One region of the Corynebacterium macclintockiae genome, then DNA from elsewhere that is predicted to be linked to it. Evidence: predicted binding sites of a transcription regulator. Region 1 holds the regulator's gene; the other holds the start of a gene.

What was found. Region 1 encodes LexA, which represses DNA repair genes until DNA is damaged. Its sites were predicted from a motif close to CGAACANNTGTTCG; they were not measured.
Region 2: a site for LexA is predicted at 11,731-11,744, ahead of L8U58_RS05720 (SAV_6107 family HEPN domain-containing protein). Genes of this name have one in related genera too.

Annotation. Positions count from the first base shown of each region.
Region 1 covers NZ_JAKMUV010000002.1:130,820-145,995, reverse strand. The annotation lists gene L8U58_RS02315 (DEAD/DEAH box helicase) at 1-1,426, shown strand, start outside; gene L8U58_RS02310 (hydrogen peroxide-inducible genes activator) at 1,435-2,397, opposite strand; gene L8U58_RS02305 (neutral/alkaline non-lysosomal ceramidase N-terminal domain-containing protein) at 2,467-4,545, opposite strand; gene hrpA (ATP-dependent RNA helicase HrpA) at 4,796-8,854, shown strand; gene nrdR (transcriptional regulator NrdR) at 8,851-9,348, opposite strand; gene L8U58_RS02290 (hypothetical protein) at 9,450-9,815, opposite strand; gene lexA (transcriptional repressor LexA) at 10,096-10,899, shown strand; gene L8U58_RS02280 (DeoR/GlpR family DNA-binding transcription regulator) at 10,960-11,793, shown strand; gene hflX (GTPase HflX) at 11,805-13,259, opposite strand; gene L8U58_RS02270 (hypothetical protein) at 13,328-14,107, shown strand; gene dapF (diaminopimelate epimerase) at 14,117-14,983, opposite strand; gene miaA (tRNA (adenosine(37)-N6)-dimethylallyltransferase MiaA) at 14,999-15,176, opposite strand, start outside.
Region 2 covers NZ_JAKMUV010000005.1:18,094-33,269, reverse strand. The annotation lists gene L8U58_RS05770 (acyltransferase family protein) at 1-739, shown strand, start outside; gene L8U58_RS05765 (polyadenylate-specific 3'-exoribonuclease AS) at 771-1,289, shown strand; gene L8U58_RS05760 (class II 3-deoxy-7-phosphoheptulonate synthase) at 1,409-2,797, shown strand; gene L8U58_RS05755 (Stk1 family PASTA domain-containing Ser/Thr kinase) at 2,794-4,860, opposite strand; gene L8U58_RS05750 (Rv2175c family DNA-binding protein) at 5,130-5,525, shown strand; gene L8U58_RS05745 (alpha-(1->6)-mannopyranosyltransferase A) at 5,425-7,053, opposite strand; gene crtI (phytoene desaturase family protein) at 7,053-8,807, opposite strand; gene L8U58_RS05735 (polyprenyl synthetase family protein) at 8,808-9,983, opposite strand; gene metF (methylenetetrahydrofolate reductase [NAD(P)H]) at 10,122-11,090, shown strand; gene L8U58_RS05725 (GNAT family N-acetyltransferase) at 11,087-11,680, opposite strand; gene L8U58_RS05720 (SAV_6107 family HEPN domain-containing protein) at 11,852-12,295, shown strand; gene L8U58_RS05715 (DUF3040 domain-containing protein) at 12,450-12,860, shown strand; gene mraZ (division/cell wall cluster transcriptional repressor MraZ) at 13,359-13,790, shown strand; gene rsmH (16S rRNA (cytosine(1402)-N(4))-methyltransferase RsmH) at 14,047-15,096, shown strand; gene ftsL (cell division protein FtsL) at 15,164-15,176, shown strand, end outside.

The DNA of each region.
Region 1 (15,176 bases):
CACCGTGGTCGTCCAGGCCCCGGAGCACGAGATTGAGAACTTCCGCCTGCGCCAGCGCGCAGGAAGCGACCCGAAGAAGCTCAAGAAGCTGCGGAAGCGCTCCGCCCCGGACGGGCAGGCGACGTGGACCGAGTCGACCTACGAGCGGCTCACCCACGCCGAGCCAGAGGAACTCACCAGCCAGTTCCGCATGAGCAACTCCATGCTGCTCAACGTCGTCGCCCGCGACCAGTGGACCTTCGAGGCACTGGAGCACCTGCTGCGCACTAACCATGACACGCGCGCGAAGCAGAACAAGGCGATCCTGCGCACCATCGAGCTCTATCGCGGGCTGCTTAACGCAGAGGTCGTGGAGGAATTCTCCGCCGACACTCCCAGTGGTAAAGATGCCCGGCTCACCGCGGATCTGAACCGCGACTTCGCCCTCAACCAGCCGCTGTCCCCATTCGCATTGGCCGCGCTGGAGCTGCTGGATCCGGAGTCCGACACCTTCGCGCTCGACGTCATCTCAACCTTTGAGGCCGTGCTAGAGGATCCCCGGCAGGTACTTCTCGCCCAGCAGAAAGCGGAGCGGGGTGAGGAGATCGCGGCGCTAAAGGCAGAGGGCGTCGATTACACCGAGCGCATGGCCATCGTGGAGGAGATCACCTGGCCAATGCCTCTTGCCGACGAGCTCGACCAGGCCTATGAGACCTTCTGTGAGGGCAACCCTTGGGCGCGGGACTTCCAGATCAGCCCGAAGTCTATCGTGCGCGACATGGTGGAAAAGGCCATGACTTTCTCTGACTTTGTGGCGACATACGGCCTGGGGCGTTCCGAGGGCGTGGTACTGCGCTACCTGACGGACGCCTACCGCACGCTGGAGCGCTCGGTGCCGGACGCTTATCGCTCCGAGGAGTTCGACGACATCCTCGTGTGGCTGGGTGAACTGATCCGACAGGTCGATTCCTCCCTGATCGACGAGTGGGTTCAGATGGCCGACCCGGACGCTCCGCTGACCGAGGATCAGGTCGCCGAGCACGCCTTTGGGGTGGAGGATACGAATCTGCTGTCCGCCAACCCGCAGGCGCTGACCCGCATGGTGCGGAACTACTTCTTCCGCCACGTGGAGCTGTTCGCCTTCGAAAAGGAGCGCGAACTTGCGGAGATGGACGAATACCTGGACTCGCCGCCGGATTGGCCCGCCGCCATGGACGACTACTTCGACGAGTATGCGGATGTTGGTGTGGACGCCGCCGCGCGGTCAAACAAGAACATCCTCATCAAGCGGGGCACCGGCTCCGACGCGGGCAGCTGGTTTGTGCGCCAGATCATCGACGATCCGGAAGGCGATCACGGCTGGGCGCTGGAAGGTGTGGTGGATCTGCACGCTACGGACGAGGCCGGCGAGATCCGCCTGTCCGAGCTCAGCATCGTGCAGGGCTAAGAAAGCCTCTAGAAGTAGGTTTCTAGAACGCGCCGGCTTTCCTGCGCCACGCGGTTGAACGACTGCGCGACGATCTCCCCCAGTGCCGCGTAATCGTCGATGCGCGTGGAGCTGGAACGGTAGGCCATACCAATCGTGCGTCCGGCTCGTACCGCGCCGCCGGAGAACGTTGCCAGGGCGATACCCGGCCGCTGACATTCCACGGACACCGCGGACAGTGGCACCAGGGTGCAACCAAGGCCCGCGGCGACCAGCTGGATAACCGTAGACAGGCTTGCCGCGCGCGTCACAGAGTGGCGCGGATCGTTGGACATATCCACCGTTCGGCACAGCTCGAGAATCTGGTCGCGCAGGCAGTGCCCGTCGTCCAGCAGCAACAGATCCACGTTCTTGAGCTCGTCGACGGAAAGGTCCTTGCGCCCGGCAAGCGCGTGCCCCTTCGGCAGGACAAGGACGAACTCTTCGGTGTACAGATCTACGGTATTCAGACCGCCGCCTTCCCCCGGCATACCCAGCACGGCGACGTCGATCTTTCCTTGGCGCAGAGCATCGATTAGCAGCGGGGACTTCTCCTCCACGATCCGCGGTTCGAGCTCTGGGGCAGAGTCGGCGACCGAATGCAGGACGTCCGGGAGGATATACGGCGCGACCGTCGGGATCATGCCAATCGCCATCGGTCCGACCAGCCCACCGTGGGCGCCGCGGGCGTGGGTGACGAAGGTCTCTAGGCTCTCCAGTGTTGCCTGGGCGTACGGGAGCAGCCCCCGGCCCACCGGGGTGACGATGACCTTGCGAGTAGAGCGCTCAATCAGCTGCACCCCCAGCCCTGCTTCCAGCGCGGCTAGTGCCTGCGACAAGGAGGGTTGGGAAATGCCCAAATGGGATGCGGCAGTACCGAAATGGCCGTGTTCGGCAATGGTCACGAAGGTGCGCAGCTGGGCAACTGTAGGGCGATACTCTCTCTGAACCACGCTCACAACATTACAGCAATTATGAGAAACGTATAATTAAACCGTAAAAAATAAGTAGCAAGTCCAACTCTAGGTAATCTGCAGTTCAGCAGTGCCCTCGAATGGCGTCAGCTTCCCCAAGAACGCCTTCCAATCGCCCTTCAAACGCACGGTGTACTGCCCCGGAGGAACATCCTGTGTATTCCAGTCAATCGTGGTTCGCGTCTGCCCGAAGCTGTTTTCGAATGTGATCAGAGTATTCTCGCTGGAATCATCTCCGACAACCTCACCATTGAGGTCTTCGATGGTCACATAGCCCTCACCGTGTCGCATATCGTTGTTGGGGTTAGCCCCCACGAAGACCACTCGCGCATTCGAGCCACTCTTGACCTCCGTTGGCGCTTCCAAGACTTCCCCGAACTTCTTCCCCGCCGGTGGAGCGTCCATCCAGTTATCGCTTCCCGGGACCTTAGGAATCAGGCCGGTCAGGTCGCCTGCGGGCTCCCCAACTTCCACGGGCTTACCTTCCTTCAGCGCCCGAGCCAACTCATCGAAGACGTCTTGGAATGCGGGCAGCTGGTACTGGCCGAAGATGGTCGCGCCACCCTCATAGTTCTGCGCCTCGTACTCCTCGGGCGTGGTGATGTAGTGGCCGTAGGCATTGGTGTAGCCCTGCACCACGATGGTGTTCTCCGACACTTCCAACGCCGCGGCGACAGTGCGCTTGATGCGCAACCCACTGGTAATGGTCGGCTCGAATCCCAGGGTGACCAGAACAAAGGTTCCCAGGCGGTGAATGGTAAACGGGTGTACCTGTTGAATCATTCCGTCGATATACCCCATCGGAAGCAGACATTCCTTTGGGCCGTGAATGTCCTTAACCTCCTGTGGCGCAAGGAACTTATTGAGATCGCGCACCCACGGATTACCACCGCGTTCGCCTTCGTTGAAGCCCAGTAGCGGCACGCCACCGCCGTCTTCTTGGGAAGACCCAGCAAATGCCGCGCCCAGAATCGCTGGCCCGAGCTTGTGCTCCTTCTTGTCCGGGGTAAAGCGGGGGCTCGCCACCAGCTTGGGGCAATCCACCCAACGAAATCGCCCGTCGATGCCGCCTGCCGACCAGTCCTTACCCAGGTCGTCGGTCGCCTTCATCATCCGCTCGCCGAGGATCTTTGCTGATTCACGCTCGTCTGCGCCGGGTCCAGAGTTAGGCGTCAACCCCATGTTCGGGGTGATGTCGCCCGGGCACATGTTGGCAAAGGCCGCAACGAACGGCGCGTCCTCGGGGTGGCGATGCACCACGCCGTGGGCTTCCTCGGTAGCCCAGGCAGCATAACCCTTGTTGTCGCCGGCAATGTGCTTGTATTCTGCACCGAAACTTGTGGGGTGGAGCGAATACCAGTTGATCAGACCGACCTGCTTGCCCCCGCGCGAGACATGCAGGGTTACACTGCGGGTATCCACGCCGTTAGGGAGAGCTTTCTTGTCTTCTTCGGGGTTGCGATCCCACGATGTCTTAGACCTATTGACGCCCGCGTCAGCAACGGCCGACTCAGCAACCGTCACGTCTGATGGCTGAATATCCTCGTGGGCGCGTTCCACTGCAGTCACAATCCCCTCCACCGTCGCCTCGAAAGTCTTCGGGCGGAAGCCGCCGTGGGTGATGTCGACCATCAAGTGCTGGGAGGTTCCACCGGGCGCCACGTGGGTATGGGTCGCAGCCAGCACAACATTTTCCTGGGTGTACAGGTCGCCATATTTATCCTTCAGCCGGCGCAGCACCTCCAGATGAATGGACTGGAACATCAGACCGACGTCACAGGTGACGTGCACGAAGCGAGAGTCCTCGCGGTTGGCGTCAACGAAGATGAACGCCCGGGCGTACTGGCGGCGCTGAATTCCTACCGTTTTCTGTTCGTCGACTGCGTATCCAAACATGCCGGCACCCCAGGGTTCGCCGGTCATATCCGCCAAACCGCGACCGACCTTAAAGCCTCCCGTGCCGGAACCTGAATCCTCCTGCGCACCAGCACCAGGGGCGCCGGCAGAAGCCCACACAACGGTGCCGGTGACGGCCGCCATCCCCCGGAAGAAGCTACGGCGGCTGAAACTGTTCTCTAGGAAGTTGTTTGAACTGCTGGTCGTGGCCTGCTTAGTGTGCTCGCACATATGTTTCTCGCTTCTGAAGAAGGACATTAATCCATAGATTGTTTTGACTATCGAAACATAAGGCTTAGACCGTGGGGGGGTGTGATGGTTTTCATAAATTAAGTAAAAACTTAGTCTCCTCTTATTTCATTTGGGGGTAGAAAGTACTTGGGGTGAAAGTTCCTTCCCCGCACCCCGATTGTTAGAATCGGCCTGTTCAGCCCCCACAAACACGGGGCAAATTCAACAAGCAAGATGGGTGATTCACACAATGACGGACGAGCACGGGTCGACCTCCCCCGCACACGAAGGTCGCGCCCCGGGCACGCCACAGAGGCGTAAGCGTTCACGCCGACGCCCGCAGAAGCGCCGTCGCCCCCAGTTCGTCCGCACCATCCCGCCGATTTCCTACCCCGACCTGCCGGTCTCGGAACGTCGCGAGGACATCAAGAAGGCCATCGAGAACAACCAGGTTGTCATCATTGCCGGCGAGACCGGCTCGGGTAAGACCACCCAGATCCCGAAGATGTGCCTTGAACTCGGCCGCGGTCGCACGCAGGTCATCGGCCACACCCAGCCTCGCCGTATCGCCGCCCGCAGTGTGGCAGAGCGCATCGCCGAGGAACTGGAAGAGGACAGTCCCGGCGGATCTTCCCTGGTCGGCTACAAGATCCGTTTCGATGACACGATCTCCAAGGAAACAGCCGTCAAACTGATGACCGATGGCGTGCTTCTCAACGAGATCCAGCGCGACCGCCTACTGCGCGACTACGACACGATCATCGTCGACGAGGCCCACGAGCGCAGCCTGAACATCGACTTCCTCCTCGGCTACCTCAAACAGCTCCTGCCGAAGCGCCCGGACCTGAAGGTCATCATCACCTCTGCAACGATCGATCCGGAAAGCTTTGCACAGCATTTTTGTGACGCCCACGGCTCCCCCGCCCCCATCATCGAAGTCTCTGGTCGCACTTACCCGGTGGAGATTCGCTATCGCCCGCTCGTTACGCAGCGCGAGAACCCAAAGACCAGCGAGGTCGTCGAGGTGGAAACAGACCCGCTGGACGGGCTGGTCGCTGCCTGCAAGGAGCTCATGCGCGCAGGTGACGGCGATATTCTGTGCTTCTTTTCGGGCGAACGCGAGATCCGCGACGCAGCCGAGGCACTGGAAGGCGAGTTCGCAGACCCCGGAGGCTCGCACAAGGTCGACGTGCTGCCTTTGTTCGGTCGCCTCTCCAACGCCGAACAGCACCGCGTGTTCCGCACCGGTCCGCGCCGCCGCATCGTACTGGCCACCAACATCGCCGAAACCTCGCTGACCGTGCCGGGCATTCACTATGTCGTGGACACCGGCTACGCCCGCATTTCCCGTTACTCCCACCGCACCAAGGTCCAGCGCCTCCCGGTGGAGCCAATTAGCCAAGCCAGCGCGAAACAGCGCTCCGGCCGCTCGGGCCGAATCGCCGACGGCATCGCGATCCGCCTGTACTCCGAGGAGGACTTCGAGGCCCGCCCCGAGTTCACCGATCCGGAAATCCTGCGCACCCACCTGTCCAGCGTGATCCTGTCCATGGCCGCGTTGGGCTTGGGCGATATCCAGAAGTTCCCGTTCCTGCAAGCACCCGATAGCAAGTCGATCCGCGACGGTGTGGCATTGCTGCAGGAGCTCGGAGCGTTGGCGTCAGAAAAAGAAGCAACGCTTACCCCCATCGGCCGCGACATGGCGCGCATCCCTACCGATCCGCGACTGGCGCGCATGCTGGTGGCAGGGCATGCGAACAACCTGATTGAACCGATCGCGGTTATCGTCTCCGCGCTGTCCATCCAGGACGTGCGCGAAAGGCCGTTGGAAAAGCAGCAGCAAGCGGATGAGATGCACGCGCGTTTCAAGGCGAACTCCGACTTCGTGAGCTTGCTGAAGCTCTGGAACTACCTGCAGCAACAGCGCCAGGAACTGTCGGCGAACAAGTTCAGAAAGCTGTGCCAGCGCGAGTTTATCCACTACGTCCGCGTGCGGGAATGGATGGACCTGGTGCGCCAGATGCTGTCCGTGGTGCAGGATTTGAGCTGGAAGATCCCCAATATTCGCCACGTCCGCGAGCTCGTCTTCGAGCCCGAGTCGATCAACGAGGATCTGGTCCACAAATCCGTCCTCAGCGGTCTATTGACGCATGTGGGTATGCGCGAGGGCAACTCCAAGCAGTTCACCGGCACCCGAGGGTCGCACTTTGTGGTGCATCCGTCCTCGCACGTGTCGAAGAAGCCGCCGCAGTGGCTGATGGCCGCCGAACTGGTGGAAACGTCGCAGGTCTTTGCCCGCACCGTAGGCCCCATCGACCCCAGCTGGATCGAAGCCATTGCGCCCCACATGGTGAAGTACAACTATTCCGAGCCAGTGTGGTCTTCCTCCCGCGGTGCGGCGATGGTGCATGAAAAGGTACTGCTGTTGGGCCTGCCGATCGTCGCGGATCGGATGGTCAATGCCTCCAAAGTGGATCGTCCCCTAGCCCGCGAATTGTTCATCCGCCATGCGCTTGTCGAGGGTGATTGGAAGACCCGTCACCACTTCTTCGCGCACAACCAGAAACTTCTGGCCGAGGCTACGGAGCTAGAGGATAAGGCTCGCCGTCGCGATATCGTTGTCGACGACCAGGTGCTATTCGATTTTTATGACGCCCGATTGCCAGAAAAGATCGTGTCCTCCCGACACTTTGATTCTTGGTGGAAGAAGGCTCGCCATAAGGATCCGCACCAGCTGGACTTCACCCTGGAAGCCCTGATCGATTCGCAGGAAGCCGCGCAGGCCGCCGACGACTTCCCCGATATTTGGCAGCAGGGCAGCCTGGAGTTTGAGCTGAGCTACGTCTTCCTGCCGGGCGATCCGGATGACGGCATGACTATGCGCGTTCCGCTACCTTTGCTGGCCAATGTCTCTGAGCCCGAGACCCGCTGGCTGGTGGCCGGAATGCGCGAGGAGCTAGCGGTGGCGCTGATCCGTTCACTGCCGAAGCCACTGCGTACCAGTGTGGTTCCCGCCAGCAACTTCGCTTCTGCCGCGTTGCAGAAGATGGTGCCCTTTAATGGGGATTTCGACTTCGCACTGGCGGAGGCATTGCGTGGGCTGGGTGGCCAGGGCATTAGCGCCCAGGATTTCGATTGGTCTCGGGTGCCAGGGCACCTGCGGATGCAGTTCGCGGCGATCGACCGCAGGGGCAAGGTCATCGAGAAGTCGCGTGACCTGCAGTACCTGCAGAACAAGCTATCCGGGCAGGTCACCTCCGCGATCGCGCAGGCGGCGGCGCGGTCCAACCTGGCTAGCCCCAGTGACGCCGCCCAGCATTCCCCGGCCGCCCGCAAGAGCAGCCAAGATAACAGGGGCAACAAGGACAACAAGGTCAACAACGGCACGGCTCGTGCCGGGCGCGGGAAAACCGCCGGAACATCCACCGGCGTGCTGGCTACCGCGGAGGCGTGGACGGCCGATGGCATCGGTGTGCTCCCGGAGACTGTTGAGACCATTGTCGACGGGCAGACTCTGCACACGTACCCGGCCATTGTCGCAAGCACGTCGACTGGCAAGTCAGCCAAGTGCGGAGTCACACTCAAGGCATTCCCTACCCGCCAAGCGGCTGATGCCCAGCAGTTCACGACGGTGCTGAACATGATGATCGACGCATGCACAGTATCCCCCAACCAGATGATCAAGGGGTTGCCACTGCGGCAACGGGTCGCCATGGAGCAGATCCCCGGAGGCGTGGACGGGCTGGTGAACGACGTGGTCGCGTTGGCCTGCCGGGACATGTTGATGAAGCTGGGCCCCATCATTCGGGATCCGGAGCGCTGCGAGGAGGTCGTGGCAGAAGCCCGCTCCCAGGGGCCTGGCCGGGTGCGCCAGTATGTGGTTGCTTTGGCGCCCGCGGTGCTGGCAGTGGCGGACATGACCGCAGAGCTGCAGGGGTGGTCCGGAACGGCCATCGACGATATGCAGCGGCAGCTGGACTTCTTCCTGGGCAAACACGCGATTGCACGCAATGGCATTGAGCACATGCGACATGTCCCCCGCTATGTGGAAGCGATGCGGGCGCGGTTGGAGCTGATGAAGCTGGATCCAGATAAGGAGGAAGATCTGGACGATGAGGTTCAGGAGGCCTTCGATCTGCTGGAGAAGACTAAGAAGCGCCTGCCGACTGCTCGCGCAGCATCACCGCAGATCAAGGAGGTGCGCTGGATGATCGAGGAATTACGTGTCAGTCTGTTCGCGCAGAACCTGGGCACCGCCCATTCTGTGTCCCTGCAGCGCATTCGCAAGAAGCTGGAAAAAATCCGCTAGCTTTCGGGATGCGAACTTTCGGAGCCGTCCTGCCGCTCTGCCAGGGCTTTGCGGTGTGCGCGTAGGGATTCGATTTCCTGCTCGAAGTCCTCGGCACAGTTGAAGGACTTGTACACGGAGGCGAAGCGCAGATACGCAACCTCGTCGAGGGTGCGCAGGGGATCCAGGATCGCCAGGCCAATTTGGTTGGCCGGCACTTGGGAGCCGTGTGCCACTCGTACTGCCTGCTCTACCTCGTGCGCTAGGCGTTTGAGCGCATCATCGGAGACATCGCGCCCTTGGCACGCTCGACGCACGCCTTTGATGACTTTCTCTCGGCTAAACTCCTCGGTCACTCCGTTGCGCTTAACCACCAACAGGACAGACCTTTCGATGGTGGTAAAACGCGTTTGGCATTGGCTACACTCCCGGCGGCGGCGAATGGACACGCCCATTTCGATGGAGCGCGAGTCAACTACGCGGGAGGAGTCCGAGCTACAAGAAGGGCACAACACGCCCCTAAGCCTAGTCTCCCCCTCCCTCGCACACAGAACCCGAACAAAAACCTACAAGCACACTCGCGTTCACCCGCGATAGCTTGGGCTAGGTTTGCGTTTTAGGGCGCAATGAGCGGGGCCAGCCCCAGTAGCATCGACGTTGCAGCCAAAGAAACAATGGTGGCTCCTGGAGAGTGCACAACTCTGTCAACACGAGCGTAGAAACGATCCATTCGTCCCTTCGGGCGATCGAACATGTATTCACTCCGGCCTGCGATACGATCCATACGATCGCGGGAAACGGGTCGAACAGTGGGCGCGTTGGAATACCCATAGGTGTTCGAATTAGGAGCACTGTCCAGCGCCCGCCAATCGGGCTTGCGAATCTGCGGGCGGCGCAGCGGAGCGCAACGATCGATGGGCAACACACGCCCAGACTTCAGCGACTGACGGGTGTTTTCTTGTCGTACAATCGAGGTGGTCACGTGGTTTCTCCTTCTTAGATCCGCGCTTGCCACTAAGGGGTAACGCGCTTCGTATCTCTTACTGCGGTTCACAGTGAACCAGTCGCTCCGGACAGCGTTCGAAAATCTCTCCATCATTTCGCTCGCCTGTTCGAATTAAGAACCTGTGATGAAATTTAGCACGCATGTTCGAGACTGTCTAGTGAAATCCAAACTTTTTCGAACACATATGCTAGAACTCCGTTCGATTTCGGGTACTATTGGATTCGATCGTGAAACACCGCCGGAATGAGGTACCCCTGTGAGCACCGACGAATCCCCCACCACCCCGAGCGCAAGCGCTAACCACCGCCGCAAACTGGGGCGCCCGCCGAAGTCGGAGGCCGACAAGCGAGCGGAGAAGCAGGCTGAGAAGGAGGGCAAGAAGCCAGCCCTCAGCACCCGCCAACGCCGCATCCTCGAGGTCATCCGCGATTCGACGGTCATTCGTGGCTACCCGCCAAGCATCCGAGAGATCGCGGACGCGGTAGGCCTGCATTCCACCTCCTCGGTTTCCTACCACCTCACGCAGCTGGAAAAGCGCGGCTATCTCCGCCGCGATGGCAAGCGCCCCCGCGCAGTGGACGTGCGCTCGTTTGATGGTGGTCAGCTGGTCAATCAGGGCAAAGCCCCTGCCGCCTCGTCTTCCCCCCGCACTTCGCAGCCTTCTGAGAACGAAGAGCTCATGCCGGAGGCCACCTACGTACCGGTGGTCGGGCAGATCGCCGCGGGCTCGCCGATCCTGGCCGAGCAAAACGTCGAAGCGCACTTCCCGCTCCCCCAGGAGCTCGTAGGCAACGGAGAGCTCTTCCTGCTGCAGGTGGTTGGTGAGTCCATGCAGGACGCTGGCATCTTCAACGGCGACTGGGTCGTCGTACGCTCCCAGTCGGTTGCCGAGTTCGGCGATTTCGTTGCCGCGATGATCGACGGCGAAGCCACCGTCAAGGAGTTCCACAAGGACGGTGACGGCCTGTGGCTGCTGCCTCATAACCCACTGTTCGAACCCATTCCTGCGGAGGAAGCAACGATCTTGGGTAAGGTCGCCGCCGTCCTACGCAAGATCTAGGCTCCCCCCATTGGTTCTGACGCCACCGTCTACCGCCCGCAAACCACTAAAGTATCGCGTATGGAATCAGCAGAACGGCGCCGTCAGATAGCTTCCCTTACCGCCATTCATGGCAGGGTCACTGTCAATGAACTGGCGGAAAAGTTCGGCGTCACCGCAGAAACAATTCGCCGTGACCTCGCCGTCCTCGACGAGGGTGGGGAGCTCTTCCGCGTGCACGGCGGCGCCGTTCCGGTGCAGAACTTCCGAACGGACTTCACCACGCTCGCGGCCAGGTCAAAGGCCTCCCTCAATGCCAAAAGAGCTATCGCCAAGGCGGCGGTTTCCCTGCTGCCGGATACCGGCAGCACCGTATTCATCGACGCGGGAACCACCACCGGCATCTTCGCCGAAGCCATTGCCGAAGCAAACGCTTCGAACGACCCGGAGCGCATGGCACCGAAGCTCAACATCGTCACCAACTCGCTTTTCATCGCCACGACGCTGGCGGAATCCCCCCGCTGCGACGTGCAACTAATCGGTGGCCACGTCCGCGCGGCTTCGCAGGCGGTAGTTGGCGACTTAGCTACCCGCGACATTGGCGTGCTCCACGCGGACGTCGCCTTTATCGGCACTAACGCACTCACGATCGAACATGGGCTTTCCACCCCAGACGCGCAGGAAGGCGCTATCAAGCGCGCTATGGTGGCGAACTCCGACCGCGTGGTCGCGCTCTGTGATTCCACGAAGTTCGGCCTCGATTACCTCGTCAGCTTCGCCAGCATCCAAGACATTGGGGCGATCGTCACCGACCACGACGCGCCCGCCCCCCTACGTCTCAGAGCTGCAGAATCTGGGCATCGAGGTCACCTTCCCGGCCTAACTACTCGTGCCCCACCGAGCCGACTCCACTAAGCCGGCTCCGTCTACTCGGCGACGATGAACTCTTTGAGCTCTTTAGCCACCACCGTGGGCAAGCGTACGTCCAGGCGGGTGCCGGCGGCGTCGTACTCCTCGGCAATCACCGTGCCCAGCTCGTGCACCCTCGCCACCACATCGCCCCGCTCGAAAGGCACATGCAACGTCACGTGGGAATCCAAAGAGTTCAAGAACAGTTCCAGCTGCGCCTCTAGCTCCGGGATGCCCTCGCCCGTCTTCGCCGACACAAACACAGCATCCGGCACCCGGTGGCGCAGCTCAGCCAGCACCAGCGGATCGGCCGCGTCGACCTTGTTGATCACCAAGATCTCCGGCGGCGCTGCCTGTCCGGATTCCTCCACAATCCCGCCGATGACCGTGTTGACGGCTTTGATCTGCTCCAGCGGGAATGGATCCGAACCGTCCACAACGTGCAGCACCACATCGGCGGCCAGCACCTCCTCCAGGGTGGAGCGGAAAGCCTCCACCAGCTGGGTCGGAAGGTGGCGGACGAAGCCAACCGTATCGCTGAACACCACGGCGCGACCATCGGCCAGCTGCGCGCGGCGAGAAGTCGGATCCAGGGTGGCGAAAAGTGCATCCTCCACCAGCACGCCCGCGCCAGTCAGCGCGTTAATCAGCGAGGACTTGCCCGCGTTCGTGTAACCGGCAATGGCGATCTGCGGAATGGCGGAAGCATCACGCCGCTCGCGCTTGACTTCGCGGGAGGTCTTCATTGCCGCGATCTCCTTGCGCAGCTTCGCCATATCGGAGCGCAGGCGGCGACGATCCGCCTCGATCTTCGTCTCACCCGGACCGCGCAGGCCCACGCCACCGTTAGAGCCTGCACGGCCACCAGCCTGGCGGGACAGCGCGCCACCCCAACCACGCACACGCGTAATCAGGTACTCCATCTGCGCCAGCGAAACTTGCGCCTTACCCTCCTTGGACTTCGCGTGCTGGGCGAAGATATCCAGGATCAGCATGGTGCGATCGATGACCTTGACATCCAGTGCCTTCTCCAGCGCAATCATCTGGCCGGGGCTTAGCTCACCGTCGCAGACCACCGTATCTGCCCCGGTTTCCTGCACCACTGACTTCAGCTCCTCGACCTTGCCGCGGCCGATGTAGGTGCCGGAGTCCGGCTTGTCGCGCCGCTGGTAGAGCATGTCCGCCACCTCGGAGCCCGCGGTTTCCGCCAGGGCCCGCAGTTCCTCCAGGCTCGCCTCGACCTGCGCGATCGTCCCGGTGGTCCACACGCCAACCAGCACGACCTTTTCCAGCCTCAGCTTGCGGTACTCAACGTCGTAGCCGTCGGACTGCTCGTCTGTGTAGGTATTTACTCCGCGGGACAACCGCCGGAGGCTAGAGCGCGCCTCCAAATCGAGCTCGCCGACCGTGGGCGCCGCAGGCGAATCATAAAGGTGTGTAGTGTGTTCGGTTCTATCCGTCTTTTCCGTCATTACGCTCTATTTTTACCTGTCAGGGGACGTAAATAGGAAATTTGGTGTAGAGGACTAGAGTGGTGGGCATGATTCCTGAACTCCGCAGCATTGGTATGGATTTCCCCAAGTGGCAGGACGCCCTGGAGGCCACCTACTCCTCGGGTAGCCTCGCCGTCTCGGGCGAGGTTCGCGGCGGCCAGGTTCTGCAGTTCGACGACCCTTCGGGCGCCCGCCTGGTGGTGCTCGCCGTCGAGCCCTTCGGCTCCTTCGGCAGCTTCACCGGCGGTGTGCCCGCCACGGCGCACTTGTCGATGTTGAACGACATCATCGGCGTGCTCGATGTTGTGGACGACAGCCCCATGCTGCAGATCGCCGGCCAGCAGGCACCGACGATCGCTTCCCTTACCGCCACGATCGCGCAAGGGCCTTTGCTTGTGGACGCCCCTTCGTTGGAGTACCACCAGTTCCACATTGGGGCTCTGGCCAGCTCCGTGCGCGTGTACGGGAACTCGACTGAGTTCGCCAAGGACGGCGGCCTAAAGATCGGAGTGGTGGATTCGAGCGGTCTGCAGGACATCAACTCCCCTGCCGCTACCCCGCACGCCACGGCCAACATCGCCGTGGAGGCCTCCGATTGGTCCCGCAAGATTAACGCCCTGACCGGCCAGAAGTTCTGGACGGCAACGGTGACCTCCCCCTTCGAGTTCACGGTAGTTCTACCCGAGGATGCGGTCGACGAGGAACTCGCACAGTCCGATGCTCCGTTGATCGTGGCCGGCACCGTGCAGTTCACCGCCAGCACCGTAGAGGCCGCCGGTTGTGGCGGCGCCTGTGGATCCGGCAGCTGCGGCTGCGGAGGCCACTAAAAAGGGCCGCTAAAGAACCGTCTGCCCCCAGGCCACGATCGCAGACGGCCCGCGCAAGACGGAACCTTCCGCGGAGATCTCCACCTTCACCTCGCCACCTGGAACGTGCACGGTGACGGTACCTTCGGCCCGTTCGGCGTCCGCAAGAGCAGCCACAGCGGCGGCAACAGTGCCGGTGCCGCACGAGCGAGTCTCGCCCACCCCGCGCTCGTGGACGCGCATGTGCACCGCGCCCGCCTCATCCAGCGGCGTGAGAACCTCCAGGTTCACGCCCGCCGGGAAGAACTCCGGGTCGAACTGTACCTGCTGATCGATGGGCATTTCCCGGAGCTTGTCCGCAGTAAGACTCGGAATCACCGCGGCCAGGTGCGGGTTGCCCATGTCTACCCCAAGCCCCGCAACCTTCACGTCGCCGACCTGGGCGGTAGAAACTCCCAGCACCTGCGGGGCGCCCATCTCCACGCTGACTATGGCGTGCTCCTGATTTTCGCCGGTCACCTCGTGGACCTCTACCAGCTTGCGGCCTGCGCGGGTGCCGATGCCGAACTGCTCCCCTGCCTGCACCTTCCCCTGCGAACACAACACGTGGGCGAACGCGCGCACACCGTTACCGCACATCTCCGCCAGCGAGCCGTCGGCGTTGCGGTAGTCCATGAACCATTCGTCACCGTGCACGCCCTCGGGCAAGTTTGGCAGCACGCCGGCGTTAACCAGAGCATCGGCAGTGGCAATGCGAATCACCCCGTCGCCGCCGATCCCGGCCCGCCTATCTGCCAGGACGCGCACGCGCTCTTCGGACAGCTGCACTTCCACGGCCTCGTCGAGCAACACCACGAAGTCGTTCTCCGTGCCGTGGGCCTTCATGAACTCGATCACTGTAGGGAACTCCTTCTAGTCGTTTAATCCCAGTGCTTCCGTCGCTACGCGCACCGGGTCGGGAGAGTCGGCGTCAATCCACACAATCCGCTTATCGCGCCGGAACCAGGAACGTTGCCGCCGAGCATAGCGACGGGTGCCGGTAATGGTGCGATCCACGGCTTCCTCGTACGTCAGCTCGCCGGCGAAATAG
Region 2 (15,176 bases), on a different contig from region 1:
GTTTCTGTACGCGTTGATGCTCTACAACATCTTCGCCTGGCTTCTGCGCAAGCAGCCGCCGTGGCTGGCAACCCTGATTTCCTGCCTCCCACTGATCATCGGTGCCTTCCTGGGCGGCGGCGAGGACATCTTCTTCCGCCACGTACTGACATTCGTGCCGATGTTCTTCATCGGGCTGCACTACCGGGACATCTTCTTCCGACTGGCCAGCGTGGCCTTCCGCCCGTGGGTCGTGGTGGGCAGTGCCGCGATGTTCTTCGGCTCTGAATACCTGATGCGTGGTCTGTCGAAGACCGTCTTTAGCGATTGGACGCCTACCGTTGCCGCCATCACCCTGGGCACGGATCTGCTGCGCTCGCTGGCCGCGCTGCCTTTCGCCATCGTTGTGGCTGTCTGGATCTGCGCCATTCCCTACGTGCGCCGCGTATTCCTCTTCGTCGGTCGCAACACGCTGCAGGTCTACGTCTTCCACCCGCTGGGTCTGTTCCTGCTGGGCGGAGCCGCAGTCTCCTTGGCGGAAGCGCACCCGGAGTCGCTGTCCTTCCTTGGCACCCTGGCCGGCCAGCTGTGGTGGGCCATTGGTGCGTGCGTGGTCGCCTCTGCCGTGGGCTATGCCATCGGGAAAACGCCTTACTTGCGGTGGGTGCTGTTCCCGCCGCCACCGCGGCGTCCCAAAGAAAAAGAGCAACAACCCCGCTACAGCGTTAAGTCCGGGGGCGAACGAACCCTGTCGGCCTAGCCGTGGGTGAGGGGCTCTAGACTGGATTACCGTGCGCTACTTCTACGACACTGAATTCATCGAGGACGGCACCACGATCGATCTGATCTCCATCGGCGTGGTGGCCGAAGACGGCCGGGAGTTCTACGCGGTCTCCACAGAATTCAACGCGCACCGGGCGGGGCAGTGGGTGCAGAAGAACGTGCTACCGCAACTGCCGCCGCGTTCCGATAAAGCGTGGATGGATAGGGCGACGATCCGCACCAAACTGCATGAGTTCCTAGTGCCCGAGCGGGCAACGAAGGCCCGCGGAAAGCCCGTGGAGCGCCCCGAACTGTGGGCCTGGGTCGGGGCGTACGATCATGTGGCTCTGGCGCAACTGTGGGGCGACATGACGGGCTTGCCCGCCGACTTGCCACGCTTCACCCACGAGCTGAAGCAGCTGTGGGAGATGGCCGGTCGACCGCGGTTGCCCGAAAGCCCGAGCAACGCTCACGATGCTCTTGCGGACGCCCGTTTCAACGCCGTGAAGTATCGCCTTTCCATGGAAGCGCTGCGCGGGCTACGTTGACCGCCAACGTTAACCGCCGTTAACCGCAGCGTCACCCCCATCTGCGGGGGTCGGCTACCGCACAGCCTGAAAAAGGCCTGAATGCCGACAGCGCTGTCCCGGTACAGTATGCTTTCTCTATGGCTTGGACAATTGATGCACCGCTAGACGAACTGCCCGATCTGCCTCCGCTTCCTGCGAAGATTGCGGAGAAATTAGAAGATGCGCTGTCCCGCGACGCGAAGCAACAGCCCAGCTGGGATCCGGAGCACGCCGGACGGGTGCGGAAGATCCTGGAATCCGTACCGCCGATTGTAGTGGCGCCCGAGATTAAGAAGCTGAAGAAGCAGCTGGCAGACGTCGCCTTGGGTAAGGCATTCCTGCTGCAGGGTGGCGATTGTGCCGAGACCTTTGAGACCAACACCGAACCGCACCTGCGGGGCAACGTTAAGACCCTGCTGCAGATGGCGGTTGTGCTGACCTACGGTGCCTCCACTCCCGTGGTGAAGATGGGCCGTATCGCCGGCCAGTACGCCAAGCCACGCTCCGCGGACCGCGACTCTAATGGTTTGCTGAACTACCGCGGTGACCTGGTTAACGGCGTAGAGGCCACGGAGGAGGCCCGCGCCCACGACCCATCCCGCATGGTGCGCGCCTACGCTAACTCCTCGGCGGCGATGAACCTGGTGCGTGCCCTGACGAACTCCGGCACGGCGGATCTTTACAAGCTGCACGAGTGGAATCGCGAGTTCGTCGCAACCTCCCCAGCAGGTGCCCGCTACGAGGCCCTGGCGACGGAGATCGACCGCGGCCTGGAGTTCATGTCCGCCTGCGGCGTGACTTCGGAAACCCTGCGTTCTGCCGACATTTTTGCCTCCCACGAGGCCCTGGTCATGGACTACGAGCGCGCAATGCTGCGCCTGGCTCATGACGAAGAGGGCAACGACGCACTGTACAACCTGTCCGCACACCAGGTGTGGATCGGTGAGCGCACCCGCGGGATCGATGACGCGCACATCCGCTTCGCCTCCCTGATCGCCAACCCGGTGGGCGTGAAGATCGGCCCGACCACCACGCCGGAGGAGGCCGTCGCTTACGTCCGCCAGCTGGATCCGGATAACAAGCCGGGCCGACTGACTCTGATCACCCGCATGGGCTACGACAAGATCCGCACGGTTCTGCCTCCCATCGTGGAAGCCGTGGAGGCGACCGGGCACAAGGTCATCTGGCAGTGCGATCCGATGCACGGCAACACCTACACCTCCAGCAACGGCTACAAGACCCGCGACTTCGATCGCATCATCGACGAGGTGCAGGGCTTCTTCGAGGTGCACCGCAAGATTGGCTCGCACCCGGGCGGTATCCATGTGGAGCTGACCGGTGAGGACGTCACCGAGGTCGTCGGCGGCGGCCAGTCCATCTCGGATCTGGACCTGCCGGAGCGCTACGCCACCACCGTCGACCCGCGCCTGAACACCCAGCAGTCGCTGGAGCTGGCGTTCCTCGTGGCGGAGATGCTGCGCAACTAGATTGTGGTCAGGGTGACCGTGGCCCCTCGGTGGCTGCGGGAACCGGGCCCGGGGGACTGGCTGATAACGAAGCCCTGGGGGTTCCCCTTGATCTTGACCTCAAAGCCGGAATCCTCCAGCTTTTCCTTCGCCCTTTCGGCAGTCAGGCCGAATACCCACGGCACGCGCTGGGACGTGGATTCGCGGATTTCCACGTCCTTGTTCTTTTCCGGATCCACCTGCTCGCCCGCCTTGGGCGACTGTTCCGCTACGTGCCCGGATTTCTCGGAGGAGTCCTCCACGGGATCGCCATCGACCGGGTTCAACCCTGCATCGCGCAGAGCCTTACGGGCGTCATCCATAGAAAGCCCCTGCACGTCCGGCACGGTGACCGGCGGTTTGCCCTTGCTCATGTGCACCACGATGGTCGATCCGGTCCGCACCTCGGATCCAGCGGCGGGCTTTACCTCCGCGACGTGCCCTTTTGCTACGTCCTCGGAGTAGACGTCGTCGCCTTTCTTCACCTTGAGGGTGCGGTCGGACAATTTTTTGGTGTAGTACTGCAGGCTCGAATTCTTTCCTGGATCAGGCACCGTCGGCTTGCCTAGCGACAGCAGCACGGCGACCTCGGAGCCCCGGACGGCGCGGTGCCCCTTCGCGGGATCGGTACCCATCACCGTGTTCTTCTCCGCGTCGTTGTCGTAGCGCTCGTCCAACGTGGAGCTGAACCCGGCTTCCTCAATCGTCGCCTGCGCGGTGGCTTTATCCATGCCCAGGACGGTGGGAATCTCGCCGTAGCGGCCAGAGGTAAACCACCATCCGCCTAGTGCAATCCCGACGACCAGTGCGAGGAGCACCAGGATCCAGATGACCGTTGCCAGGGGGGATTTGTTGGTGAGCTTGCGAACGGGCCGCGCCGCGCGCGGTGGATGCGCCGGATACGCCGGGTGCGCCGGGTGTGCCGGGGGTCCCGGGCGCGGAGACATGGCGTCCGGGCGCTCGGCGTAGCCCGGACGACCGGGCTGGTCGTAGCGAGTCTCGGTCGTGTGACGGGAGTCTGGACGGGCGCTGTAGCGAGCACCGGGTTGCGCATGATCCTGCTCTGGCAGCGTAACGGCGCGGGTCGACATGGATTCGTCGTTCCAGGGCGTGCGCTCGCCAAAGTCCGTACCCGCCAGCGCGCTGCGAACGGCAGAATCGGTGGGCGCGGGAACCTGGAACTCCGGGATATCCAGCTCCTCGGCGGTGCGCTCGACCGCATCCAGGAACTCGGTGCCGTCCTGGAAGCGCTGGCGGGGGTCGCGGTGGCAGGCTCGAAGTACCAGTTCGTCGATCTCCGGCGGCACATCAGGCATCAGGGTGCTCGGTGCCGGCACGGGTCGATTGATGCGAGCCATTGCCGTTTCCACGGCGGTGCCGCCCTTAAACGGGGTGCGGCCGGTCAGAAGCTCAAACAGTAGGATGCCCGCGGAGTACACGTCGCTGGCCTGCGTCAGGTTCTCACCGCGAACCTGTTCAGGGGAGAGGTAGCCGACGGTGCCGATGACCTGCCCATTGACGGCAGTGGTCGTTTCCGACTGCTCACCCATGGCGGTGTTGATTGCACGCACCAACCCAAAATCCGCTAGCTTCACGCGGTGGTCGTCGCTGATCAGTACGTTGTCGGGTTTGATATCGCGGTGAATCATTCCCTTCGAATGAGCCAGAGCCAGCGCGCCCAGCACCGGCTTCATCACCGCAACGGCCGCGTGGGGTGGCATGGGGCCGCGTTCCTTGAGGAGTTCGCGCAGCGATCCACCCTCGACCAGCTCCATGACCAGAAACACGTAGTCTTCGTCTACACCCTGGTCAAAAACGTTAACCAGGGTCGGGTCGCTAAGCTTCGCCACGGCGCGCGCTTCGCGTTCGAAGCGGGTGCGGAAGGCTGGTTCTTGGGCGAGCGCGGGATCCATCACCTTGACGGCGACTTCGCGATCCAGGCGGGTATCGATCGCTGCGTAGACGGTGGACATGCCACCGCGGGCGATTTGGGCGCCGATGCGGTAGCGCCCCTCTAGCAGGTCTCCCGGGTAAAGCTCGCTCACGTCTATTCTCAGCCTCGGTTTCTTTGCGGTCGTTTGGGTTCTTCTACAGGGTTATCTTGGGAGAATTGGTATGCAATGTTGCGCAATTATTCTAGTGGTACTCGTGTCATTATACGTTTAGAGTTACGCGCGCCCCTATTTGTTTCCGGTCGATCGTTGCCGAATGTTGCTGAATGTTGCCGAATGCTATTGACTCTTCTTGACGCCCACGCGCTACAGTGGCCACCGTGAGCAACCAAAACAAGCACGCAAACAACCACGACGCATCCATGCAGTCCGCGGACGCAAGCCAGGGAAAGATCCTCGACGAGGCAGTGGGCGGGGTTCCCGCAGGCGAAGAGGTCTTGCCCCTCCCCGACATTGCAGAACGGATGAACCTGGTGGTCACCCGGGTGATGGACATGCTGGGCAAGAAGCAGCTGCTGGCCGTAGTGGTCGACGGCGTGCGGTACGTACCCAGCCGATTCTTGGATGACGATGGACAGCTAAACCGGTTTGTTCCCGGAGCCATCGCTTTGCTGAGCGATGGCGGGTATTCCGATACGGAGATTCTGGATTACCTGTTTACTGAAGATGATTCTCTGCCGGGGCGACCGGTGGATGCCCTGCACGGGCACCTTGCCCGCGAGGTGATGCGCAGGGCTCAGGCGATGGCGATTTTGTAGTCCGCCAGGGCAGTGTGGGGGAGTAGTCCAGGCAGGCGTGGGCTACCCAGGCGAATACCGCAGCGATGGCGATAACCCACCACAGGGCGTAGAGGCGGTTGTTGCCGCCACCGTCGAACATGAAAGCCACCCACATGCAGAACACGCTGGTCAGGTAGATCAACCTCGGCGACTGGTTGGCTAGTGCAACTAGCGCCAGGGGCGCGGTGTAGTACCAGGGAAGTGTCACTGTATTGAGCACGCACGTAACGGCGTAGGCCACAGCCATGCCGGCGAAGGCGGTGCGCACGTCGTGGCGGAACAGCCACCACGCGACCACCAGACCCAGCAGCATGAGGGCGCTGCTGACGGGGCGGATTGCCTCCACCAACACGTTGAAGGTCAGATCGTCGTTGAAGCGCGAAAGCGGTGGTTCCAAAGAAGATGCAATGAACGATGGCAGGGCGAGGGGATTGATGACCTTCGAGTTGCCCGTGACCTCCGTGACCCAGCCCCAGGTTTGGTTGGTGGCAACGGTGATGAGGGCCAGGACTCCAACGCAGGTCGCAGCACTTGCCAGACCCGTCCACACCAGGGCGCCGAAGCGACGCCAGGTATCGCGGAGCTGCAGCCACCGGCGCTTACCTTCACTAGGCGGAAGTGGGCCTGCCACGCGCGCCACCATGATCCACACAGTGAAGGGAAGGGCGATAAACGCCGTGGCTTTCAGCGCAGCCGCTGCGCCGATCAGCGCCGCAGCCGCCAGGCCGCCAGCTACCGGTTGAACCCGCACGGCGCACAGGCAGCCCAACAGGATCAAAGCCATCATCAGGTTTTCGGTGTGCATTCCGCCGACCAGGTGCAGCACGCTCAGGGGGTTGAAAACCCCAAGCCATACCGCCACATCCGGGCGGACCCCCAAGTGGGATGCCAACCTAGCCACTGCCCAAGCCATGACCAGCACCGATGCGATGGAAAGAAGCTTGAAGGCAAGGATGCCGGAAGTAATGCTATCGCCGGTGATGGACGTGATTGCCTTGCCGAGACCCATGTGCAGTGGGCCATAGGGTGTGGTCGTGTTTCGCCAATCGGCGCTGACCTCGAAAAGCAGGGGGCCGGGGTTGGCGGCAGCGCCAACCTCGTAAGCGTTGAATCCATCGCGGGCCAGGGTTCCCTGCATTAGGTAGGAGTAAATGTCCCGGGACATCAAAGGGCCAGCCAAAACAAGTGGCCCAATCCAGGCCGCAACCGCAGACCGGCGAAGGGGCTGACCGTGAACAACAACGTGCCTGCCGATGACGATCCAGCTGAGGATCATCGCCAGAAGTGCCAGCCACATCACGACCGTCAGCATTCCAGCGGCATGGCCGAAAGTGAAGGAGCTTAGACCTAGCTCCTGCATGATTCCTCCGCGGGAACGGACAGCGCCGACGCAATGGGAAGTCAGCGTCAACAAGACACTGCCGATAAGCCCCAACCACACGGCACGGCTATAGCTGATCGCCTGCAGGCGGGATCGGGCCTTGTTTAGAAAGCCCTCCGCGGCCATCACAACACACCACCGCCGGTGATGCGCCGGGCGGCAAGCGCTCCGGAAAGAATCACGGTCGGCACGCCGACGCCGGGGGTCGTCGACGATCCGGCGAGCACCAGGTTATCCACCCCGAACGCCCGGGCGTTGCGGGGACGGAATGGCCCGGTTTGGGTGAAAGAATGTGCCAGGGCGAAGGGGGTGCCGGCACCGAAGCTGTGGTCACTGTGCCACGTTGCTGGGGTTTCCACCTTGGCGGCACAGAAGTGTTCTGCAATGCCGGTGTACCCACGCTGTTCCAGCACACCCAGGAGCTCTTGGACGTAGGGGGCCGTTACGTTGTCCCAATCGATATCCGCCGAGCGCAGGTTGGGGGCGGGCGCAAGAATGCTCAACGGCTCATAGGCAGTGCCGCCCGGCTGCACATCATCGCTTCCGGCAACGCGTTCCGGAACCGTCCGCGCCGGGCGGGTCAGCAGCAGCGAGGGGTCGCTCATGAGGCTGCCGCGCCCGCGGGTAGCCGTGATCTCGCGGAAGGTATCGTCCCAGGCCTCTCCAAAGCTGATGGTGTGGTGGCGCTGGGATTCCCACACACCGGATACGCCGGTCGGAATGGTGCCGTGAATGACTACGGCCGAGGGCGACCAGCGCAGCGGCGCAACCTTGCGCCACATGCGGCGGGCGAAGGAACGGGAAACCAGCGAGCTGGCGCGACCGGAGCGCGTCAACAAGCTGCCCACCACCGGCAGGTCGGGTGTTGCCACGACAGCGTCGCAGGCGATGTGTTCGCCCGAGCGGGTGTGCACTCCGGTGATGAGGTCCTCAGAGAAATCCACGCGCTCAACTGCGTCGGAGGTAATGATGCGTCCACCGGCAGCCCGCAGCGCCGCGGCCATGACCTCCGGCACCTCGCTCATAGAGAAGCCCGGGTAGAACACGCCCATGGTCGTATCCATGTGGGAAATAACGGTGTACACCGCACGTGCGTCCTTCGGCGCCACGCCCGCGTAAAGTGCCTGGAATGTAAACAGTCGCTGGAGGTCTGGGTCGGGCAGGTGCCGGGCGGCGGTCTTGCCGAGGCTGCCGAAGGCGCCGAGGGAGCCAAGGTGGCTGAGGTCGGACGCCGCAGCGGGCGTGGACAGCAAGTCCAGCGCCCCGTCAAAGTCCGCGGCCAGGAAGTTCTCGAAGCTAGCGCTGAACACGTCCTGCGACCACTGGCGGTGGGTGAGGTAACCGACCACCAGCTTGTCCGTCGCCGCGCTATCCAGCCCCTTGGCGGAAGCGAAGCGGCGAATCTCCGCGACCATAGCGTCGCGGTCAGCTAAGACCTCTATGTGCTGGCCACTGGCGAATTGCGCGTGGTAGGCCGGCGCCAGGCGCCGGGGAGCCCACGGGCGATCCAATCCCAGCTGCTGCACCGCCGAATCGGCGCGCAGGTCGAAGCCGACGGAAGCAACTGCCGACTCGACCAGTCCCGGCATGGTCAGCACCGTGGCGCCTGTGTCGGCAACGAAGTCGCCATGGGCACTGGTCAGCACCTCGCTACGGCAGCGGCCGCCAACCTCGCTGGCGGCCTCGATGACGGTCACATCACGTCCCGCGGAACGCAGGCGCAATGCGGCGGAGAGGCCAGCCAGCCCCGCGCCGATCACGACCACGCGCTCGCCATTGCCGGGCAGGCGACGGCGTAGCGTGGGGCGCGTCATGGGCACCAAGGGGCTCGGCAGGCTCAGGTGACGGCGACCGTCGGCAGAGCGGGTAGATAGCTTCATTTAAAACCTCCGGTGCGTTAGTTTTTCCGCCAGCTGAGTGAGTTCCGTGGTGATGTCTGCGCCCAAACCGCCCGCGCGCAGAGACTCGATCGCCCGTTGCGTGCGCGCCTCGATCAGTTTCTCCACCTCGGCCTGTGCGCCCGTGTCGTGGATGATGTCGCGCAGGCGTTCGATGTCAGCCTCTGTGGATTCCTCGCCCTTGCCCAGCCCCTTGCGCAGGGCGGTCGCCTGGGCGGCGTCGCCCCGACGCAGGGCTTCGTTGATGAGCGTGGTGCGCTTGCCCGTGCGCAGGTCATCGCCGGACGGCTTGCCGGTGACCTCCGGGTCGCCGAACACGCCCAGCTGATCGTCGCGCAGCTGGAAGGCCTCGCCGATATCCTGCCCGACGTTCCGCAGCATGTTGACGGTGCGCTCGCCCGCGCCTGCCAGTGCAGCGCCGATGTGCAGGGGGCGCGCGACAGTGTAAGAGGCCGTCTTGTACTTGATCACGGCAAAGGAATCTGCGACGTCCTCGCTGCCGTTCGCCTCGACGGCAATGTCCAGGATCTGCCCCGCGATGACCTCGGTGCGCATGGCGCGCCAGGCCGGGCGGGCACGGTGCAGCGCGTTGATGCTGAGCCCCGAACCGTTGTAAAGGTCATCCGCCCAGGCGAAAGCCAAGTCGCCGATGAGAATCGCCTGGCTGACCCCATAGTGTTGGGAGGAACCCAGCCAGCCGCGTTCGCGGTGGCGGGACTCGAAAGTGCGGTGGGCGGTGGGGAAGCCGCGCCGGGTATCGGAGCGGTCGATGATGTCATCGTGGATCAGGGCGCAGGCCTGGATGAACTCGAAGGACGATAGAGCGTTAAGCACTGCTGTCGAGTGTGCGCTGAGTTCTGCGGGGGCGGAGGACGGGGCGTCCATACCAATCCCACAAAGAGCATCCAGCGACCCGCCGCCGCCTTCGAGTGCCGCGCGGATACCTGCCCAGGCGAAGGTCGGGCGCACGCGCTTGCCGCCGTTAACGATGAAGTCGCGTAGAACCGCGATGGCGCCGTCAACGAGGGGGTTGATGTGAGAGAACTCCTGTTGGGATTGCTGCAGATACTTTTGCAGCTGCGTATCGACGGCGGCGGGAACAGCGGACAGTGGGGACTCGAGGTTCCAAGGGTGGGATGCCTGCTCATCGGTACTCATGGCTCCCTATTCTAAGGGGTTGAGGGCCGTGGGCGAAGAATAGAGCTATGGCGTGTGGGGGTGGGTTGCATGCAGGGAAACGCGGTGGAAAATCCGAAAACCTTGAAATGGACAGCTCTGTCTATATGATGTTTGGGTATGGCTAGTATCCGCAGGCAGGTTGCCGTATCCCAGTCCCTATCCCTCTTCACGCCGGGGCGCGTACCCTTCTCTGTTGAATTCATGCCGCCGCGCGACGATGCCGCCGAGGAACGACTGTGGAACGCCGCCGAAGCCTTCCACGACCTCGGGGTGAGCTTTGCCTCCGTGACCTACGGCGCCGGCGGTAGCACTCGCGAACGAACCCTGCGAGTGGCGGAGCGACTAGGGACCAAGCCGCTGACCACCCTGGTGCACATGACGTTGGTGCAGCACACCAAGGAAGAGCTGAAGGAGATGCTGCGAACCTACGCCTCCCTGGGGCTGACGAACCTTCTTGCGCTGCGCGGCGACCCGCCGGGTGATCCGAACGCCGAGTGGGTGGCCACGCCCGGCGGCCTGAACTACGCCAGCGAGTTGATCGACATGATCCGCGACATGCCGGAATGCGATGACTTCGATATCGGCATTGCCAGCTTTCCCGAAGGCCACTACCGCACCGGGTCGCTGGAGATGGATACGGAGTACACCCTGGCGAAGCTGCGCGCCGGGGCGCAGTACTCCATTACCCAGATGTTCTTCGATGTGGACCACTACCTGCGGCTGCGGGATCGCCTGGCCAAGGCTGATCCGGAGCACGGCCAGAAGCCGATCATTCCGGGGCTGATGCCGATCACGTCGTTGCGTAGCGTGCGCCGCCAGATGGAGCTGGCGGGAGCAGCGCTGCCGCCGCAGCTGGAGAAGCGCCTGTTGGATGCCGCAGCTGGCGACGAGGTGGCCAACCGCGACGCTATCCGCGAGGTCGGTATTGAAGTGACGACCGAGATGGCCGAGCGCCTGATCGCCGAAGGTGTGCCCGACCTGCACTTTATGACGATGAATAACGTGCGAGCCACCCAGGAGGTCTTGCACAACCTGGGAATGGCGCCGGCGTGGGGGCCGGGGCTTGGTCACGACATGGTGCGCTAGAGTCCGGCCCGCGTCCACTGCAGAATGCCGAACGGGCGGGGGTCTGCGGGGAACTTGAAGTTCCGCAGTACATCGGTGAAACCAGCCTTGCGATAAAGCTGCCAGGCTGCGTTCGCCTCGCCCTCCACCTCTGGCGTGGAGAGCATCACTGTGTTCTGTGGTGTTCGCTGCAGCAGGTTGTTCAGGATTTTGGTACCGACGCCCTCACCCTGCGCCGGTGGCAGAACATGTATCTCGGAAAGCTCTGCGTAGGCGTGGAGAATGCGGGAGATATCCGCGCGCGGGTGTCCGGCGAGCGCTAGTCCCCGCGCGACTTGGCGGTACCACCAGGTACTGGGGGAGCCGCGGAAGGTAAAGCCGATTCCCACGCAGCGCTGGCGGCTGTCATCTGGGTTCGGGGTGGAGTCCGCCTGGTGCAGTAGTGCCATGCTGCAGGTGAAGTCGGGCTGGGAGGCATTGTAAAACCACAACGATTTGCGCTGGGGGTGGGCTTCCTGGGGATAGCTCATCGCTGCGAGGTGAATATCGATGAGCTCGTCGAGGCGCGCGATGAATTGACGGTTGTTGGCGGGGAGGACGGATACGCGCATGGCCTCCATAGTGCCATCTGTGGGGAGGGCTTAGGTCTATATAGCGAATTAAAACATGTGTTCGAATAAGTGCTGGGGAGTATCGAGAGCTTGTCCGGGGTGCCTCCTATGGTGATGACTGAAAACAACAAGGCCGAAGAAGGGGGCTGCCCAATGAGGAAGGAAAGGCCAATGCAAGTAGATCAAGCACGGCAAGTAGATCAAACACGGCAGGTAGGGCGGATGGGGCGCGTGCGGCGCACCGTGAGCCCGCGCGGCTTCTTGGATGATGCGGAGCGCCAGTTGGAGCTTTCGCGTGCGGAGCTCAGGGAATCAGAGGCAATTGTTTACGCCTACCGGGCAGGGTTGCGAGCCGCCGGGGCGCTGATTGAATGGGAGATGGCATCGCGTAAGCGTCGCCCTAGCGGGAGTGCCTGGGCGAAGCTCCGGGTGCTGCGTCCAGATTTGGACGAGTGGTCAGAGGTCTTTGAAAAGCATGCGCGGGTAGCTAGCCGGGCGGGGTTGGGACTTAGCCAGGGGATCGCGCCCGATTCTCGCGGGACGATCTATCGCGACGCTTGTGAGTTGGTGGACGTTGCCCGCAGTGCCGTCGACTACCTGCCGAAGGTTGCTTAGGTCTGTTTAATTGTTGAAGAGCCTAATCGTTGTTTGAAAACCGCTGGCTGATGTAGGGTGGGTGAAGTGAAACTGCGGGTGAAGCGCGCGGGATGGAACTATTTCTCAGTGCCGAGCGTTGTCAAAAGTAGCCGCAAAGAAATGGGAGGTCGCGATGGCTCTATCGGAGCAGGAGCAGAGGATGCTCGCGGAGATCGAGCAGGCGCTGATCGCTGAAGATCCGCGCCTGGCGAAGCAGGCTTCCACCAGCGATAACCGGACGTTGAACTTCAACATTCGTTCCGTTGCGCTCATCGTTCTGGGGCTGACGGTGATGGTTGGTGGAATTGCCGCCGCTCAGCTGTCGCTGTGGTTTGTGGCGCTGAGCGTACTTGGATTCCTCATTATGTTTGGCGGGGGACTGCTGGCGTTTCAGCCGAATGAGGATCACGAGGCAGCTGCCATCAAGCGCTCCAAGTCTGGAAAGTCGGCGAAGAGCGCAGCTCGGCGAGCTTCCGGAGGTAGGGGTTCTGGGGGTCTAGGGGACAAGATGGAAGATAGCTTCCGTCGCCGCTTCGAGCGATAACCAACGACAACTAAAACCGGACAAACCACCGTTCCTTGCATCAAGGGGCGGTGGTTTTCTTTGTGTCGAATGGTGGACGCATTCACCACCTGTACGTATTCTTCCCCCACTTCACCCCACTCTGTTGGTTGACGGGTGGGTGTGGAGGGCGGGTAAGTGTTAATGAGAGGAGAATAATTGCTTACTGGCTGGGGGAATGGCTAAGCGATGGCTGGGGTGTTGGGTGGGGAGGCGGTGGCGTCATTAAGATAAACAGGCGAGGCACCGCCGGACTGAGCGTTGCTGTTGTGAAGAAAATAAAGAAAAGACATGCAAAAGACTTCGTGTTGTGGAGTTTGTGGGGGGAAGTGGGGTAAAGTGGGGATCGTTGGAGCGCAAAACTGCCAACGATCGCTAACTTCATAGGGAAACCGCTGGTCGGAGCTACAAACCGGCTCGCGCGCAAAACGGTACGGCAGCAAGGAACGCGAGGAACTTCAGAAGAAAGGGGCCGATGACATGTTTTTCGGCACCTTTACGCCGAAGCTCGACGACAAGGGGCGCTTGACCCTTCCGGCGAAGTTTCGGGAAGAGCTCACGGACGGCCTCATGGTTGTCAAGGGGCAGGATCGCAGCCTGGCTGTATATCCCAAAGCGGAGTTTCTGGTTCGCGCCAAGAAGGCCGCCGAAGCTTCGCGCACGAACCCGAAGGCGCGTGCGTTTGTCCGCAACCTGGCTGCCAGTGCTGACGAGCAAGCGCTGGATTCGCAGGGCAGGATCTCGGTCTCGGCACTGCATAGGAACTATGCGGGGCTGCAAAAGGAGTGCGTTGTTATCGGCAACGTCGACTTCATAGAGATCTGGGACGCCGAGAGTTGGGAGAGCTACAGCGCGGAGCATGAAGAGGACTTCTCGGACGGCGACGACGAGGTGCTGGCTTCCTTCCTCTAGGAAGTAGCGACCAGCGGTAATGAACCTGACAACTTCATAGTGAACAACAGAGTGTGCGCAGGCCCTTACCTGCGTGGACGACGCGGAATCTTGACGTACTTCCCCGATGTCAAGCCCGCACCCACGCAGGTGAGGCCCTGTTCGCACTCTTTTAACTTTTGAGTCACATACGTATCTATGTGACACATGAACTACATAGCACCCCAGATAAACCTGGATATTCCCAGAAGCAACGCCATTGGAAAGGAGGGAAACATTGACGCAGGACGCAGCGAATAGCGACGCGCAGCACGGCCACGTACCTGTCATGCGCGACCGAATGGTCGAACTGGTAGGGCAGGGCGTGAACAGCGATAACGCGCCCGAGCGCCCCGTCATCGTCGATGGAACCCTCGGCGCCGGTGGTCACAGCGAAGCTTTTCTGGACGCCTTTCCCCACGCAATCGTCGTCGGATTGGATCGCGACCCCAATGCGCTGGCGGAGGCGAACGAGCGGCTGGCTGGCTATGGCGACCGCTTCGTGTCCTACCAGACTCGCTTCGACGGAGTTACTGAAGCGCTCGAAGATCTGATGGGTCAGGGCGTGCTTCCCGAGAGCATGCGGGAACACGGGATCTCCGGATTCCTGTTCGACCTCGGGGTGTCCTCCATGCAGCTGGACCAGCCGGAACGTGGCTTCGCCTACGCGGTGGACGCCCCGCTGGATATGCGCATGGATCCCAGCAGCCCGCTGACTGCAGCGGAGATCCTGAATACCTACAGCCACGGCGAGATCGCACGCATTCTCAAGACCTACGGGGACGAGAGGTTTGCCGGGAAGATCGCTAGTGCTGTTGTGCGCGAACGTGACAAGCAGCCGTTCGAGAACTCTGGCCGTTTGGTCGAATTGCTCTACGCCACCATCCCAGCGGCTTCTCGCCGCTCTGGTGGTCACCCGGCAAAGCGAACCTTCCAGGCGTTACGAATCGAAGTAAACGCCGAGCTGGAATCGCTGGAGAACCTGATTCCGGAGATTTCGCGCTGGATGCACGTCGGCGCGATGGGTGTGTTCATGAGCTACCAATCGCTGGAAGACAAGATCGTCAAGAAGGCATTGGTGCAGCTCAGCACATCAAAGACTCCGGCGGGGCTGCCGATGGAGCTCCCTGGCATGGAGGCCGAATTCGAACTCCGTACTCGCGGCGCAGAGAAGGCCAGTGACGCGGAGATCGAAAGAAACTCCCGCGCAGCCCCCGTCAGAGTCAGAGCCTTCAGCAGGGTCAGCGACAGAGGGAAAACAACATTTCCCCTGGACACGCCCAGTTAGCTAAGCAAAACACCTACACCGCACTGATAGAAACAAACCCGGACCTCCGAAACTTCGGAAGGAAAACATGACCGCACCAG